DNA from 2 places in the Sphingobium sp. LF-16 genome. Region 1 is predicted to be linked to the other one. Evidence: riboswitches for the same ligand, from Rfam matches in the RefSeq annotation. Region 1 holds a riboswitch; the other holds the start of a gene.
The links. A riboswitch is a leader RNA that binds a small molecule or an ion and turns the genes downstream of it on or off. The one in region 1 is predicted to bind cobalamin.
Positions count from the first base shown of each region.

Region 2: another riboswitch for cobalamin. It lies ahead of DIZ22_RS00360 (TonB-dependent receptor); the one in region 1 lies ahead of DIZ22_RS03300 (cobalamin biosynthesis protein CobG).

Region 1 is NZ_CP029335.1:664,567-671,975, reverse strand. It holds gene cbiE (precorrin-6y C5,15-methyltransferase (decarboxylating) subunit CbiE) at 1-245, opposite strand, end outside; gene DIZ22_RS03320 (cobalt-precorrin-6A reductase) at 244-1,008, shown strand; gene cobJ (precorrin-3B C(17)-methyltransferase) at 969-1,751, opposite strand; gene cobI (precorrin-2 C(20)-methyltransferase) at 1,748-2,470, opposite strand; gene DIZ22_RS03305 (precorrin-8X methylmutase) at 2,467-3,096, opposite strand; gene DIZ22_RS03300 (cobalamin biosynthesis protein CobG) at 3,096-4,148, opposite strand; cobalamin riboswitch at 4,428-4,640, opposite strand; gene DIZ22_RS21595 (hypothetical protein) at 4,648-5,016, shown strand; gene DIZ22_RS03295 (GNAT family N-acetyltransferase) at 5,103-7,262, shown strand; gene DIZ22_RS22335 (ASCH domain-containing protein) at 7,259-7,409, shown strand, end outside.
Region 2 is NZ_CP029335.1:64,116-71,524, forward strand. It holds gene mtaB (tRNA (N(6)-L-threonylcarbamoyladenosine(37)-C(2))-methylthiotransferase MtaB) at 1-771, opposite strand, end outside; gene dapF (diaminopimelate epimerase) at 774-1,586, opposite strand; gene DIZ22_RS00355 (threonine/serine dehydratase) at 1,627-2,634, opposite strand; cobalamin riboswitch at 2,774-3,016, shown strand; gene DIZ22_RS00360 (TonB-dependent receptor) at 3,187-5,031, shown strand; gene DIZ22_RS00365 (iron ABC transporter permease) at 5,018-6,022, shown strand; gene DIZ22_RS00370 (ABC transporter ATP-binding protein) at 6,016-6,789, shown strand; gene DIZ22_RS00375 (penicillin-binding protein activator) at 6,827-7,409, opposite strand, start outside.

The DNA.
Region 1 (7,409 bases):
CCCGACGCCAGCACCACCACCGGCCGCCCACGATGCGCCAGCAGCCGCGCGATCCCGTCCGCGAAGGGCACTGGCCATTCGACCATCGGCGCGCTAATCCCGCCGAGCAGCGCAAGGTGCCGGGCCGGCCCCATGACCAGGTCCGCCGCCGCCAGTGCCGCGCGGCTTGCCGCAGACAGGCCGTCCATCCCGTCCTCGCCGATGCCGACGATCGTCAACCAGGGGGGAGAATTCATGTCATCCATGCCCAATATCCTGCTGCTGGGCGGCACGACGGAGGCAAGCGCGCTGGCGGCCTTGCTGGCGGCGCGCGGCATCCGCGCGACCTTCAGCTATGCCGGACGCACGGCCAGCCCGCGGGCACAACCCCTGCCCGTGCGGGTCGGCGGCTTTGGCGGGGTGGCGGGACTGGTCGCGCATCTGCGTGCGGAAGGCATCACCCATCTGGTCGACGCCACCCACCCCTTTGCCGCGACGATGAGCGCCCATGCGGTGGCGGCTGCGCATAGGGTGGGAATCGCCCATGCTGCGCTGACCCGTGCGCCCTGGACGCCCGTCCCCGGCGATCGCTGGACCACGGTGCCGGACATGGCAGCGGCGGTGGCCGCGCTCGACGGCCCGCCTCAGCGGATCATGCTCGCCCTGGGGCGCATGCATGTGGAGGACTTCGCCGCCCAGCCCCAGCATCATTATCTGCTGCGCTTCGTGGATGCGCCGGACGCGGTGCCCCCCCTGCCCGATCATGCCCTGATCGTGGATCGCGGCCCGTTCACGGTGGCGGACGACACAAGCCTGCTGCGCGATCATCGCATCGACCTGATCGTCGCCAAAAATGCCGGTGGCACGGGCGCAGCCGCCAAGCTGGACGCCGCGCGCGCGCTGGGCCTGCGCGTGCTGATGATCGACCGGCCCGCGCTGCCCGATCGGTGGGAGTTCCACCGGCCCGAGGATGTGCTCGACTGGATCGCTCATCCCGCCGCCTCGTCGGGGATGCCGCGCGGCGTGTAGAGGATCGGCCCGCGCGGCCGCTCGATGATGCGGGTCCGGCTCGACCCGACGATCACCATGGTGCGCATGTCCGCCATGTCCGCCCGCGCCTGCCCCAGCGGCACGATATGCAGTGTCTCCTGCGCGGTGGTCACGGCGCGGGCGAAGAGGATCGGGCGTGCATCGCCACAAAGTTCCCGCAACAGCGCCAGCGTGCGCACGAACCCTTCCGGCCGCGACGCCGACCGGGGATTGTAGAAGGCCATGGCGAAATCCGCCTCCGCCGCCAGCCGCAGCCGCTTTTCGATCAGGGACCAGGGCTTGAGATTGTCCGACAGGTTGATCGCACAGAAATCATGGCCAAGCGGCGCGCCCGCACGCGCCGCAGCAGCCAGCATCGCGGTGATGCCGGGCAGCACGCGAATGTCGATGTCGCGCCAGTGGGCAGGTCCGGCCTCCAGCGCCTCGAACAGGGCGGATGCCATGGCAAAGACGCCCGGATCGCCCGAGGAGACGACGACGACCCGCCGCCCCTGCGCCGCCAGCTCCAGCGCATGGGCCGCCCGGTCCAGTTCCACCCGATTGTCCGAAGGATGCAACGCCAGCCCCGCACGCGGCGCGACCCGCGCGACATAGGGGATATAGCCCACCACGTCGGTCGCGGCAGCCAGCGCGGCGTCGACCTCCGGCGTCAACAGCGCTTCGCCCCCTGGCCCAAGCCCCGCGATCGCGATCCAGCCCCCCTCTCCCGCCGCAAGATTCATGGCCGGCGCCCTTGGCCGTGGATCAGCAGGATCGAGAAATAGGGCGTGACCCTGTCGACATCGGCCAGCCGGGTCACGCGCTGTTCCGGCATGGCGGCATGTTCGACCAGCCATGCTTCATCGCTGCGCCCGGCCGCCGCCACCGCGCGGCGCAGCTTGGCGAGGTGCCGGCCGATCTTCATCACCACCAGCGCGTCGGTATCGCGGATGCGGCGGACCAGTTCCTCTTCCGGCAGCGTCGCCATCGCGACGGTCAGCACATCGTCACCCCAGGTGATCGGCAGGCCGGTCGCATTCCACGCGCCCGACATGCCCATGATGCCGGGGACCACTTCGACCGGGACCAGCCCCGCCAACCGGCTGTGCAGATGCATGAAGGAGCCGTAGAAAAAGGGATCGCCCTCGCACAAGACGACCACATCCTCGCCCGCCTCCGCGATCGCCAGCAGCCGGCCGGTGCAATCGGCATAGAAGGCGGCAAGGCAGTCGTTATAGCGCGGATCGGTGACCGGAATTTCGGTCGTCACCGGATATTCCATCGCCAGTTCGATTGCATCGTCCCGCAACATGCCCTGCGCGATGCGGCGCGCCTGCCCCGGTCGGCCGGCCTTGCGGAAATAGGCGACATGCCGTCCCCCCCGCACCAGCCGGTCGGCGCGCACGCTCAGCAAGTCCTGCGCGCCGGGGCCAAGGCCCACGCCATAGACGGTGCCGCTCATTCCGCGCGGCTCGCCAGCGCATTGATCGCCGCGACCGTGATCGCGCTGCCGCCAAGCCGCCCGTCGACGACGCAGCAGGGGACCGGCTGCGCCGCCCACAGTGCCGCCTTGGATTCCGCCGCGCCGACGAAGCCGACCGGGCAGCCGATGATCGCTGCGGGGCGCGGACAGGCCGGATCCTCCAGCATGTCGAGCAGGTGGAACAGCGCCGTGGGCGCATTGCCGATGGCAACCAGTGCCCCGGCAAGATGCGGCCGCCACAATTCCAGCGCGGCGGCGGATCGGGTATTGCCCATCGCCCGCGCCATGTCCGGCACGGCGGTGTCGTGCAGGGTGCAGAGCACGGCATTGTCGGCGGGCAGGCGCGCGCGCGTGACCCCTTCCGACACCATGCGCGCATCGCACAGCACCGGTGCCCCTGCGGCCAGGGCCTGCCGCGCCGCCGCTGCAAAGCCCGGCGAAAAGCGGATATGGGCCGCCAGGTCCACCATGCCCGCGGCATGGATCATGCGCACGGCGACCGGCTCCTCCTCGGCAGCAAAGCGCCCGAGGTCGGCTTCGGCGCGGATGGTGGCGAAGGACTGGCGATAGATCGCCGCGCCATCCCTCTCATAATCATGGGGCATCAACAGGCTCCGAAATGGGCAAGAAGGTCGGTGGCGGTGAGGTCAGGACGGACGGGCGCCGATCCTGCGCGGGCATGGAAGGCCAGGTCGTAGCGCCCGTCCCGCCCCGTCAGCACGATGTCGGCCGGAATCGAACTGGCGCAGCCCTTGGCGCAGCCGGAGACATGAAGGCGGCCCGCCACATGGGGGGCCAGCTGGCGGGCGAGATCGCGCGTCTCCACACTCGCCTGCGGGCAGGCAGGCGCGCCGGGGCAAGCCTCCACATGGATCAGCGGGTCGGCAGCGTCTGCGCACAGGCCGGGCAGTTGCCCTTCGGCCAGCAGCATGCGCCACGGGGTCAGCCGCATGGCCGGCGCGTCGAGAAGATGCCGCGCGTCGATCCGGCCGAAGGGAAGACCGTAGGCCATGCCGCCATCCCATGCGCCGGGCATCAGCCGAGCACTCGGCGACGCCGCCTCTGCCGTGCCCGTTGCCCAATCCGGCAGGGGCGCATCATGCCGGGCCATGCGCCCCACGCGCGCGCCGTCGCTCTCCACGAACCATCGGGCTAGCGCGAGCAGCGCATCCACTTCGCCGCCGCTGTCCACCGGCACGCCTTGTGCCCGCCCCTCCGCACGCAAGATCAGGCCGCCGTCCCGCGCCCGCTCGATGCGAAAATCCCCCGCTTCGCCGGACAGGAGCGGCGCGGCGCCGGCATCGATCACGAAGCCCATCTTGCCCGGCAAGTCCGGTAGTTCGTCCAGGCGATCGAGCAACTGGCGGGCGATGCGATGGCTGTCGTCGCCTTCGCGCCAGTCCGGCGCGACCATCACCATGCGCGCGCCCTCGCGCCTGGCATCGTGGTCGACCAGGCCAAGATCGAGCAACCGGTCGAGCAAGGAACGCCAGCTATCGTCGCGCACGCCGCGGATCTGGAGGTTGGCGCGCCGGGTCATGTCGATCAGGCCGTTGCCATGGGCGATCGCCGCTTCGCCCAGCGCCGCCAGGTCGTCGGCCGAAAGACGGCCGAAGCGCGGCTTCACGCGCACGATCAGCCCGTCGCCCGCCGCCATCGGGCGCCAGGCATCGGGACACCAGCCCCGAACGGCCGGCCCGTGGACCACCGCATGGTTCGCGGTCGCCCTATCCCTGCCCGCGCCGGTCTGGCTCACAGGCACATCCTCCGCGCGCCGGGACGCAACCAGGCGGGGCTTGCCGGCATCGCCGGTCGGCGCGAGGTGGCAGGCAGGCGCGACAGGCGCCCGACACCACGCGGCCGTGCAGCCCCAGCCACACGCTTCGCCGCCCAGACGGAAGAGAGACCGTGCCATGACCAATCCCTGGGTCAGGACAAGAGCGACCGAAACGCCGGCAGGTCTCCTGGCTCGCGGGTCGTTGCGGGATGCACGCCTTCCCGGACGCTCTGTCCAGTGGCTGCCCTCATGGGCTCGTGCATCGCGCTATCCGCTTACAGTTGCAGGGACAGCCACGGAATAAGGGGCCAGGCCCCCGCACCGCATTCCCGATTAAGTTCCTTGCGGAACACCGGCGTCAGTTATGCAATGCACCAGCATGAACCGGCGCATCGATGATGCCCTAGTCGAAACATCGGGCTTCGCCAAGACATGGAATGTGTATCGGCAGTCCCGCTGCCGGCTCGACGCCCAAGGCATACCGACGGAGGATGCCGAAACGGAAACCGGAAGCAAGGAAAGCGACGCGGCGTCGGATACCGAAATTATGGCTGGGGCGGCAGGAGCCGCATCCAAGTTTTCTTGCCCCAGCAAAACCGCCGTTCCGATCGGTCGGATGGCTCCGCTCGATGTCATCATTGTAGCAGAGGAATGGAGCGGTTCGTCAACTGGGCAGAATCTACCTGCGTGTCGGCTCACTCCTATCCATCTTGGCTTGCTGTCTCACGCGACGACGGCTGTTAATTAGGCATCCCATGCGATAGGCACCAAGCCATATCGGACATAGATGATCGCTGTAGCCGCAAGTCATCTTGAAATTATGGGGGTACGGCAATGAAGCTCATGCTACGAACAGTCATTGAACGAAGCCCTACCAATCTAAAGCGCCATCTCAATGAAATTATAGCGCTATCGAATGGGGAGAAAGAGGCGCTCGGTTTTCTTCCCAATGCGGCCTACGAAGATGCGATCGTTCAAAAGCGCTTATTTGCAATGCTTGCTGATGATGACCGAGGTGAAAGTGTCGTCGTAGGTTACATATTGCATGGAGGCGTATTCCCTCATGCTCGCGTACAACAAGTCTGTACCAAGCCCGATTGGCGCAGACACAAAGTTGCGTCAGCATTGATCGATGCCCTTGTGGCCGATTTGGAACGTGCGGGCTTTCTCACTTTAAAAGCGAATGTCGCGGATGATTTGCCTCATGCGCAGGCTTTCTATGAACGGCAGGGATTTGAGGCGGTATCGTCGAAGGCCGGTGGCAGTGCGCGTGGCAGAACGATCGTGGTTCGCGTTCGAAATTTAGCTACCCCGAACCTGTTCTCCACCGTGCCTGCCATGATCGATCTCGGGCTGCCGAAACGCTTTGGAACTGAGGCGTCCTTTTACACCTTCGATCTCAACGTCCTTTTCGATCTGGTAAGGAACCGTCAAAGGCACGAATCCGCCTGCGCACTGTTTGGTGCGGCTTTAGATCATCGCATTCGGCTTGGTATTGCAGCCGAGTTTATCAACGAACTTAGGCGCACCTCGGTGAATCAAGGCAGCGACCCTGTGCTTCAGATGGCCTTGCAGATGCCAAGACTTCCTCCTCCCGTCGATGCCCAAAACCTTGAACGTCTTGCCACCGAAATCCATGAAATCGTATTTTCGAAAAGAAACAACCCCGGCGCAGGCTCGATCCAAGCCCGAAGTGACTCCCGCCATTTGGCACATTCTGCGCTATCTCGCGTCTCAGGATTCATAACCAGTGATGGGGCCTTATTGGAAGCCCGCGACGATCTCCTAAGCCAAATTGGTATAGATGTTGCGGGATTGGATGAACTCCTAACCTTGTTGCCGGACACCACCAGCCACCTTGAGTCGACCGAAAGGCGGGGTGAAGGTTTTGAATGTCGAACGCCGACCGTTGACGAAGCGGCTGCGTACCTGCGATCATCAGGGGTTCCTGCGAGCGTTATTGAAGATGTCTGCGGCGCTGTAATTGGCCGCGCAGCGGGTTGGCGCTCGGCAATCTGGGAAGGATCAAAGATTGTCGCAACCGCCTGTTTGGCTTCATCCGTCTCAACATCTGGCGAAGCAAGGCTGGTTATAAATGTAGACTCTGGCCATCTCGATCGGGAGCTTTACGCGGAACATCTACTGGATGCTGCCGTCAAGCACACGTGCGGAAGCAATCCCGCTGCGATACGCCTGCTGAATGTGCCAGGGCAACCAACCGTCGGAGCGCTTGCAGCGATCCGTGGGTTCGTCCCCACAGGCAATGGGCACGATCTGGTAAAAGTCGCAATCGGCCAGCCAGTCACACAGGAAGGATGGGATACGGTAAGACAGGCAACCCGTCGCAAGACCGGGTTGGGATTGCCGATGCAATGGCCCAATTTTCGAGACAATGAAGGCGATGGGCGGAGCATCACCGTAACGAATGGCGCTGGGCAGCCCCTGATCCTTTCACCAGAGCGTTTTGAGGATATGTTTGGGCCGACCATTTATCTTTGGCCGGGCAGAGAGGCCGTGATTGTCCCTATCCAGCGTGTCTATGCCGATGAATTGTTGGGAACAAACAGGCAGACACGCCTCTCGTTCATAGAGGATCGCAATGCGTCCTTCCTGTCGCGTAGGACATATGTGAATACGCCCCGCGCTCGAAATGCTATGCGACCGGGCCTTCCGATTTTATTCTATGAATCCGGAAAAAATGGCGGGCGAAGTGCGGTCGTTGCGGTGGCCCGGATTGTAGATTCCGTTCTTGCCTCTAAGGAGGCCGCTTCAGGAGATGCCGCGCGAAGGGTGGTGGTCGACGACCTTTCGGACTTTTCTTCGATGGATGAAGTGCTGATGACGACTTTTGATAATTTGATCGCGTTCCCGAAGCCCATTAGCTTTGCCTGCTTGAAAGAGTTTGGGGCCGTCGGAGCCAGCAATCTGATATCTGCGACCGCCCTATCTCATGAGAATTTGGTTCGCATTATCGAGGCCGCGTGGAGCAAATGACGCCCGATAGCGACGCAATAATCTCAATTCATCCACGCTATGCTAACGCCATCCTAGATGGCGCAAAAACTGTCGAGCTTCGTCGCCGAATACCCACTGTCTCTATTGGCACCCGCTTATGGATTTATGCCACTCGGCCGGTCGGAG
Region 2 (7,409 bases), 600 kb from region 1:
CATGCGCTTCAAGATCATGTCGTCGCCGGCCTGCAGCGAGAGATGCAGATGCGGCATCATGCGCGGCTCATGGGCGATGAGGTCGAACAGCCGCTCGTCAATCTCGACACTGTCGATCGAGGAGAGGCGCAGCCGGGGCAGGTCCGGGACATGCTTGAGGAGCCGTTCAACGAGTTGGCCGAGCGAAGGGCTACCTGGCAGGTCCGGGCCATAGCTGGTGACATCAACGCCGGTCAGCACGATCTCGCCATAGCCCGCGTCGACCAGTTGCTTCGCCTTGTCGATCACCGCGCCGGCGGGCACGGAGCGGCTGTTCCCCCGGCCATAGGGGATGATGCAGAAGGTGCAGCGATGGTCGCAGCCATTCTGCACCTCCAGAAAGGCGCGGGCATGTTCGGCAAAGGCGCTGGCCATGTGCGGCGCGGTGTCGCGCACGGCCATGATGTCGGAGACGTTGACCTTATCCGCCACCGGGGCGAAGGCGGCTGCCTCCAGCTTCTCCCGGTTGCCGATCACGCCGTCCACTTCCGCCATGGCGGCGAAGGTCTGGGGTTCGGTTTGGGCGGCGCAGCCGGTGACCAGGATGCGGGCGTCGGGGCGGTCTCGCCTGGCGCGGCGGATCGCCTGCCGGGTCTGGCGCACGGCCTCGGCCGTCACGGCGCAGCTGTTGACGACGATCAGGTCGTCCTGTGCGCCGGCCATTTCGCGAATAGCCTCGCTCTCCGCGATGTTGAGCCGGCAGCCCAGGGTGATGATGTCGGGACCAGCCACGGTCAGAAGCGGTCCCAGTCCGCCTCGCCGTCGAACACATGGGTGGCGGGGCCGGTCATGCGGATCGTGCCGCCCGGTGCCCAGTCGATCTCCAGGTCGCCGCCCGGCAGGCTGACCGTCACCGGGCCGGCCATCAGCTTGCGCCGGATCGCCGCGACGGCGGTGGCGCAGGCGCCGGTGCCGCAGGCGCGGGTCAGGCCGGCGCCGCGTTCCCAGACGATCAGGCGCAGATGCTGCGGGCCGACGACCTGCGCGAAATTGACGTTCACGCGAGCGGGGAAAAGCGGGTCATGCTCGATCAGCGGGCCGAGCCGTTCGAAATCGACCGCGTCCAGATCCTCGACGAAGAAGATCACATGCGGGTTGCCGACATTGACGGCGGCCGGCGCGGGCAAATCTTCCCAACTGGCCGACATCGTCAGCGTGTCCATCGGATAGCCAAGCGGGATCGCGTCCCAGTCGAAGCGGGGCGCGCCCATGTCGACGCTGGCGCCGCCGTCCAGGCCCTTGGCGTCGAGCAGCCCGGCCCTGGTGCGGATCAGCACGTCCTTGCCGACGAACAGCGGTACGCAGCGGGTGGCGTTGCCGCAGGCTTCCACTTCCGAACCGTCGGAATTGAAGATCAGCATCGACACGTCGGCCTGGTCGCCGGTCTCGGCATCGCCGATGACGATCAACTGGTCACAGCCGATGCCGGCATGGCGATCGGCAATGGCGCGGGCGCGCGCCTCCGTCATCGCGACCGGCGCTTGGCGCGCGTCGATCACGACGAAATCATTGCCCAGACCATGCATCTTGGAAAAGCGGCTCATCATGGCGCCGCATTTAGTGCGGGACGGGGCAAAAGACCAGCGGTCAGGCGTTCGGGCCGCCGATGATCGCGGCATAGGTGGCCGGATCGACATTGGCGCCGGAGATGACGAGGGCGGTGGCGCCGTCGGTGGGCGGGGCGAGGCCGGCGAGCATGGCGGCGAGCGCCACTGCACCGCCCGGCTCCACCACGAGCTTGAGCGTGGTGAAGGCGAAGCGCATCGCGTCGCGCACCTGATCGTCGCTGACGACCAGGCCGCCGGCCAGCAGGGCATGGTTGATCGGGAAGGTCAGCGCGCCGGGGCTGGGCGCCAGCAGGGCGTCGCAGATGCTGCGTGCGTCGGGCGAGACGCTTTCCCGCACGCCGCTGGCGAGCGAGCGAGCCGTGTCGTCGAAGCCGGCGGGTTCGACGGCATAGACGCTGATGTCGGGGCGGGCGGCCTTGACCGCCGTGGACGTGCCCGCGACCAGCCCGCCGCCACCGCAGCAGACGAGTATCTGTGCGAGGTCGGCGCTGGCGGCCTGGGCCTGGTCGAGTATTTCGAGGCCGATCGTGCCCTGGCCGGCGATGATGAAGGGATCGTCGAACGAGGGGACCAGCGTTGCGCCGCGTTCGGTGGCCAGGGCGGTGGCGATTGCCTCACGGCTCTGGGTGAAGCGGTCATAGGGGACGACCTCGGCGCCGAGCGCACGGGTGTTGGCGGTCTTGATCGCCGGGGCATCGGCCGGCATCACGATCGTGGCGGGAATGCCGAGCAGGCGCGCGGCAAAGGCGACGCCCTGGGCATGATTGCCCGAGGACCAGGCGACGACGCCCGCCGCCCGTTCCGCATCGTTCAGCCGGGCGAGGCGGTTATAGGCGCCGCGGAACTTGAACGATCCGCTATGCTGGGCGCCCTCGAACTTCACCAGCACGCGCCGGCCGCACAAATCGTTGAGCGCGGCATTCTCGATCAGCGGGGTACGGACCGCCGCCGGCGCGATCAGCCGCGCGGCATCGGCGACGTCGGCGGCAGTGATGGCCATCAAGGATAGATCTGGCGAATCGGACATGTCGGCTCCTTGGGTCAGAGGCCCCTGCATAGCCGGCCACCAGCACCGCGCAACGATCCGCCGGGGCGATCCTGGCCCGCTTGGCAGGGCTTGTGCTTTGGCTTATGGGGGCCGCGCGCCGGGGCGGTCAAAAGCCCCGGACGCGCATGATCGCGCCGGTGCCCGCAAGGGCTGAAAACGGGAATGCGGTGCGGGGGGCGCAGCCCTTCCAAATCCGCGGCTGTCCCTGCAACTGTAAGCGGTGAGCGCGATGCGCAGGGTTCCCAGGCTCTTCAAAAGGGGAGGGCCGGAACCGGCCACTGGACCGATAGGTCCGGGAAGGCTGGCGCATCGCTGCCCTGACCCGCGAGCCAGGAGACCTGCCGGCGTCTGGTCGCTCTTGCCCTGGCCCAGGGGATGGCCATGGCGCGGTGTTTCCGTCGAGCGACGCCCATGGCGGCCGGGGCCGCATCGGTGCGTGGGGCGGGGCGCTGGCGTCTTCCCGATCCTCACGCAGCGACCGCATGTGCGGACGCCCCGGTTCCAAATCGACGGACGCCGGGGGACGATAAAATGAAGATGTTGGGGATTTCGCTCATCGCGCTGCTGGCCGCTACGCCGGCACTGGCCCAGGATGACGATATCGTCGTCACCGCTTCGGGCATCGCACAGCCGCGCGACGAGGTCGGCCAGGCGATCACGGTGATCGATGCCGACACGATCAGGACGCGCCAGGCGGTCGATGTCGTCGACCTGCTCGCCACCACGCCGGGCGTCCGCTTCAGCCGCAACGGTTCCACCGGCGGCGTGACCGGCGTGTCGCTGCGCGGCGCGGAGACGACCCAGACGCTGGTGCTGATCGACGGGGTCAAGGTCAACGACCCGAGCGGCATCGGCGACGGCTATGATTTCGGCCATCTGTTGACCGGCAATATCCGCCGGATCGAAGTGCTGCGCGGCTCCAACTCGGTGGTCTATGGCAGCCAGGCGATCGGCGGCGTGGTCAATGTGATGACCGGCGCGCCCAGCGAGGGTTTCGAGGTTAACGCCTCGGCCGATTATGGCTATAGCGATACGCTGAACGCCAAGGCCGATGTGTCGGGCACGCATGGCGCGGTGTCGGGCGGCGTCGGCGTCGCCTATTTCAACACCGACGGCATTTCCTCGGTCGGCCGGTCGTTCGGCGGCGTGGAGAAGGATGGCTATGAGAATATCGCCACCAACGCCAAGCTGAAGATCGCTTTCACCGACAGCCTCAGCCTCGACCTGCGCGGCTATTATATCCATGCCGATCTCGACTATGACAGCTTCTTCGGCGCGCCGGCCGACAGCAGCGACGTCAGCAAGCTGGACCAATATGTCGGCTATGCCGGGATCAACCTGGCGCTGCTCGACGGCAAGCTGACCAACCGCGCCGCCGTTACCTGGATGCGCAACGACCGCGACTATTATTTCGTGCGCGGCACCGACCCGGATTATGGCTATTCGGGCACCAATCTGCGCTTCGAATATGAGGGCGTCTATGCCCCGGTGGATCAGGCCAAGCTGATCTTCGGCTATGAGCATGAGCGGCCGGACTATGAGTATTTCGGCTTTGGCGACATAGCGAGTGCGAAGGCGAACATCGACAGCGTCTATGCGCTGGCGGTGGTGAAGCCGCTTGCCGGCCTCGCCGTCACGGGCGGGCTGCGCCATGACGATCATAGCCAGTTCGACGGCGCGACCACCTTTGGTGCCAACGCCAATTACACGCCGAACGCGGGCGCCACCAATATCCGCCTCTCCTATGGCGAAGGGTTCAAGGCGCCGTCGCTCTATCAGCTCTACGACACCTATAGCGGCAACAGCGCGCTGCGGCCGGAGCGGTCGAAAAGCTATGATATCGGCTTCGACCAGAGCCTGGACGGGGACAAGGCGGTGCTGTCGCTGACCGCCTTCCGGCGCGATACTCGCAACCAGATCAACTATGATTATGCGACCTACACCTATGGCAATCTAGACCGGACCCGCGCCAAGGGCGTGGAAGCGACGCTGACGCTGAAGCCGGTCGAGGCGCTGACGGTGGCGGCCTCCTACTCCTATGTCGATGCGCGCGACCGGTCGGGCGGGGGCACCGACGGCAATCGCCTGCCGCGCCGCGCCGCCAATGCGGTCAGTGTGTCGGCCGACTATCTCTGGTCCTTCGGCCTGTCGACCGGCGCGACGCTGACCATGGTCGGCGACAGCTATGACGACACGGCCAACACGCGCCGGCTCGACGGCTATGCGCTGGCCGGGCTGCGCGCGTCCCTCCCCGTGGGCGACCATCTCGAAGTCTATGGCCGGATCGACAATCTGTTCGATGCGGATTACGCCACGGCCTATGGCTATGGCACCTATGGCCGGTCGGCCTATGGCGGCGTGCGTGTCCGCTTCTAAGGGGCGGCGGCATCCCCTGTTGCTGCCGGGGCTGATCGCCCTGCTGCTGGTCGCGGCCATCGCATCGGTCGCGCTGGGATCGGTGACGATTGCGCCGGGCCGCATCCTGACGGTGCTGGCGGGCGGCGGCGACATGGTGGCGCGGGCGATCGTCATCGACCTGCGCCTGCCGCGCATGGCGATCGGCCTGCTGGTCGGCGCCATGCTGGGCCTGTCGGGCGCGGCCCTGCAGGGTTATCTGCGTAATCCTCTGGCGGAGCCCGCCGTGCTGGGCGTGTCCAATGCGGCGGCGCTGGGTGCGGTGATCGCGCTTTATTTCGGCCTGTCCGAACTGCACCCGATGGCGTTGCCGCTGCTGGCGATCGTCACCGCGCTGGCGGCGATCGGCGCGCTGTTCCTGCTTGCCGGGCCGTCGGAAAGCCCGTTGACGCTGATCCTGGCCGGGATCGCGGTCGCAACGCTGGCGGGGGCGGGGATCAGCCTGGCGCTCAACCTGTCGCCCAATCCCTTTGCCGCGATGGAGATTATGAGCTGGCTGATGGGGAGCTTGGAAAATCGCAGCATCGACCATCTGCTGCTGGCGCTGCCCTGCATCGCGGTTGGCGCGGCGCTGCTGCTTTATGACGGACGCGCGCTCGACGCGCTGACCCTGGGCGAGGATGGCGCGCGGGCGCTGGGCGTCGACCTGTCGCGGGCGCGGCTTCGGCTGATGGCGGGGGTGGCAATCGGTGTCGGCGGCGCGGTGGCGGTGACCGGATCGATCGGCTTCGTCGGCCTGATCGTGCCGCATCTGGTGCGACCGCTGACCGATCGCTCGCCTTCCGCGCTGCTGTTGCCGTCCATGCTGGGCGGCGCGGTGCTGCTGACCCTGGCCGATATCGGCGTGCGCATCATCCCGACCAGCAGCGAGCTGAAACTGGGCGTGCTGACCGCGATCCTTGGTGTGCCGGTCTTCCTCATTCACCTGATGCGGGAGCGGCGGCTATGGTGACCCTGTCGACCGAGCAACTGGACGTCCGGCTGGGTCGCCATCTGGCGGTGCGTGGCGTCCATCTGACCATGGCGCCGGGCCAGTTGATCGGAGTGATCGGCCCCAATGGCGCGGGCAAGTCGACCCTGGTGCGGGCGCTGCTGGGGCTGGTGAAGCCGGCCGCCGGCCGCGCGCTGCTGGACGGGGCGCCGGTCGAGCGGATGTCGCGCCAGGCGGTCGCGCGGTCCATCGCCTATCTGCCGCAGGGCCAGACATTGCACTGGCCCTTGGCAGTCGAGCGGCTGGTGGCGCTGGGCCGATTGCCGCATCTGGGGCCTTTGTCGCGCCTGACCGCCGACGATGAGGCGGCGATCGAGGATGCCATGGTCCGCGCCGATGTCGCCGGCTTCAAGGGGCGGATCGCGACCGAGCTGTCGGGCGGCGAGCGGGCGCGGGTGCTGCTCGCGCGGGCGCTGGCGGTGGGCGCGCCGGCGCTGATCGCCGACGAGCCGCTCGCCGCGCTCGACCCCGGCCACCAGATCGATGTGATGGCCTTGTTGCGGGCGCAGGCGCAGGGCGGGGCGCTGGTCGTCACCGTGCTCCACGACCTCGCCATGGCGGCGCGCTATTGCGATCGGCTGCTGCTGATGGATGGCGGCGCGCTGGTGGCGGACGGCGCGCCGATGGAAGTGCTGACGCCGGAGCGGCTGGCATCCGTCTATGGCGTCGCCGCGCGGATCGACGTCAGCGACGGCCTGCCGCTGATCGTGCCGACGGCGCGGGTCTGATCCGTAACGAAAAAGGGGGCCTTCCGGCCCCCTTTGCTTAATTGCCGAAGCCGCGCGGGGCGGGATCGACCACGCTGATCGTGCCGGCGCCGACCTCGCTCACTTCCAGTGCGCGTTCGGCGATGCCGTTGCGGTTGAAGCGGAAGGCGCCGTCGATGCCGGCAAAGCCGCCCGGATCGCGCAGGCGCGCTGTGGGGAAGGGCGAACCCGGCTTCCAGTCCTGGGCGATCCGCACCGTCAGCAACACCGCGTCATAGCCCATCGAGGACAGGCGGAAGGGCGCGCTGCCGTAACGGGTGCGATATTTGGTCGCGAGCTGGCGATAAAGGCTGTCCGACACGCTGGCATACCAGGCGCCGCGCAGCACGGGGCTGGCGGCCAGCGATTCTTCGGTATTCCAGATTTCGGTGCCGAGCAGGCGGGCATTGGCGCCGCCATTCTTGCGCACGATCGGCGCGACCTGCAGCGCGACCCGGCCGCTGTCGGCGATCAGCAGCGCGTCATAGCTGGACGAGGCCTGCAATTTCTTGACCGCAGCGGTGATCGAGGCGGGGGTGCGGTCGAAGGTCTGCATCGACACGACCGTGCCGCCGGCCTGTTCGACCGCGCGCAACAGCGCA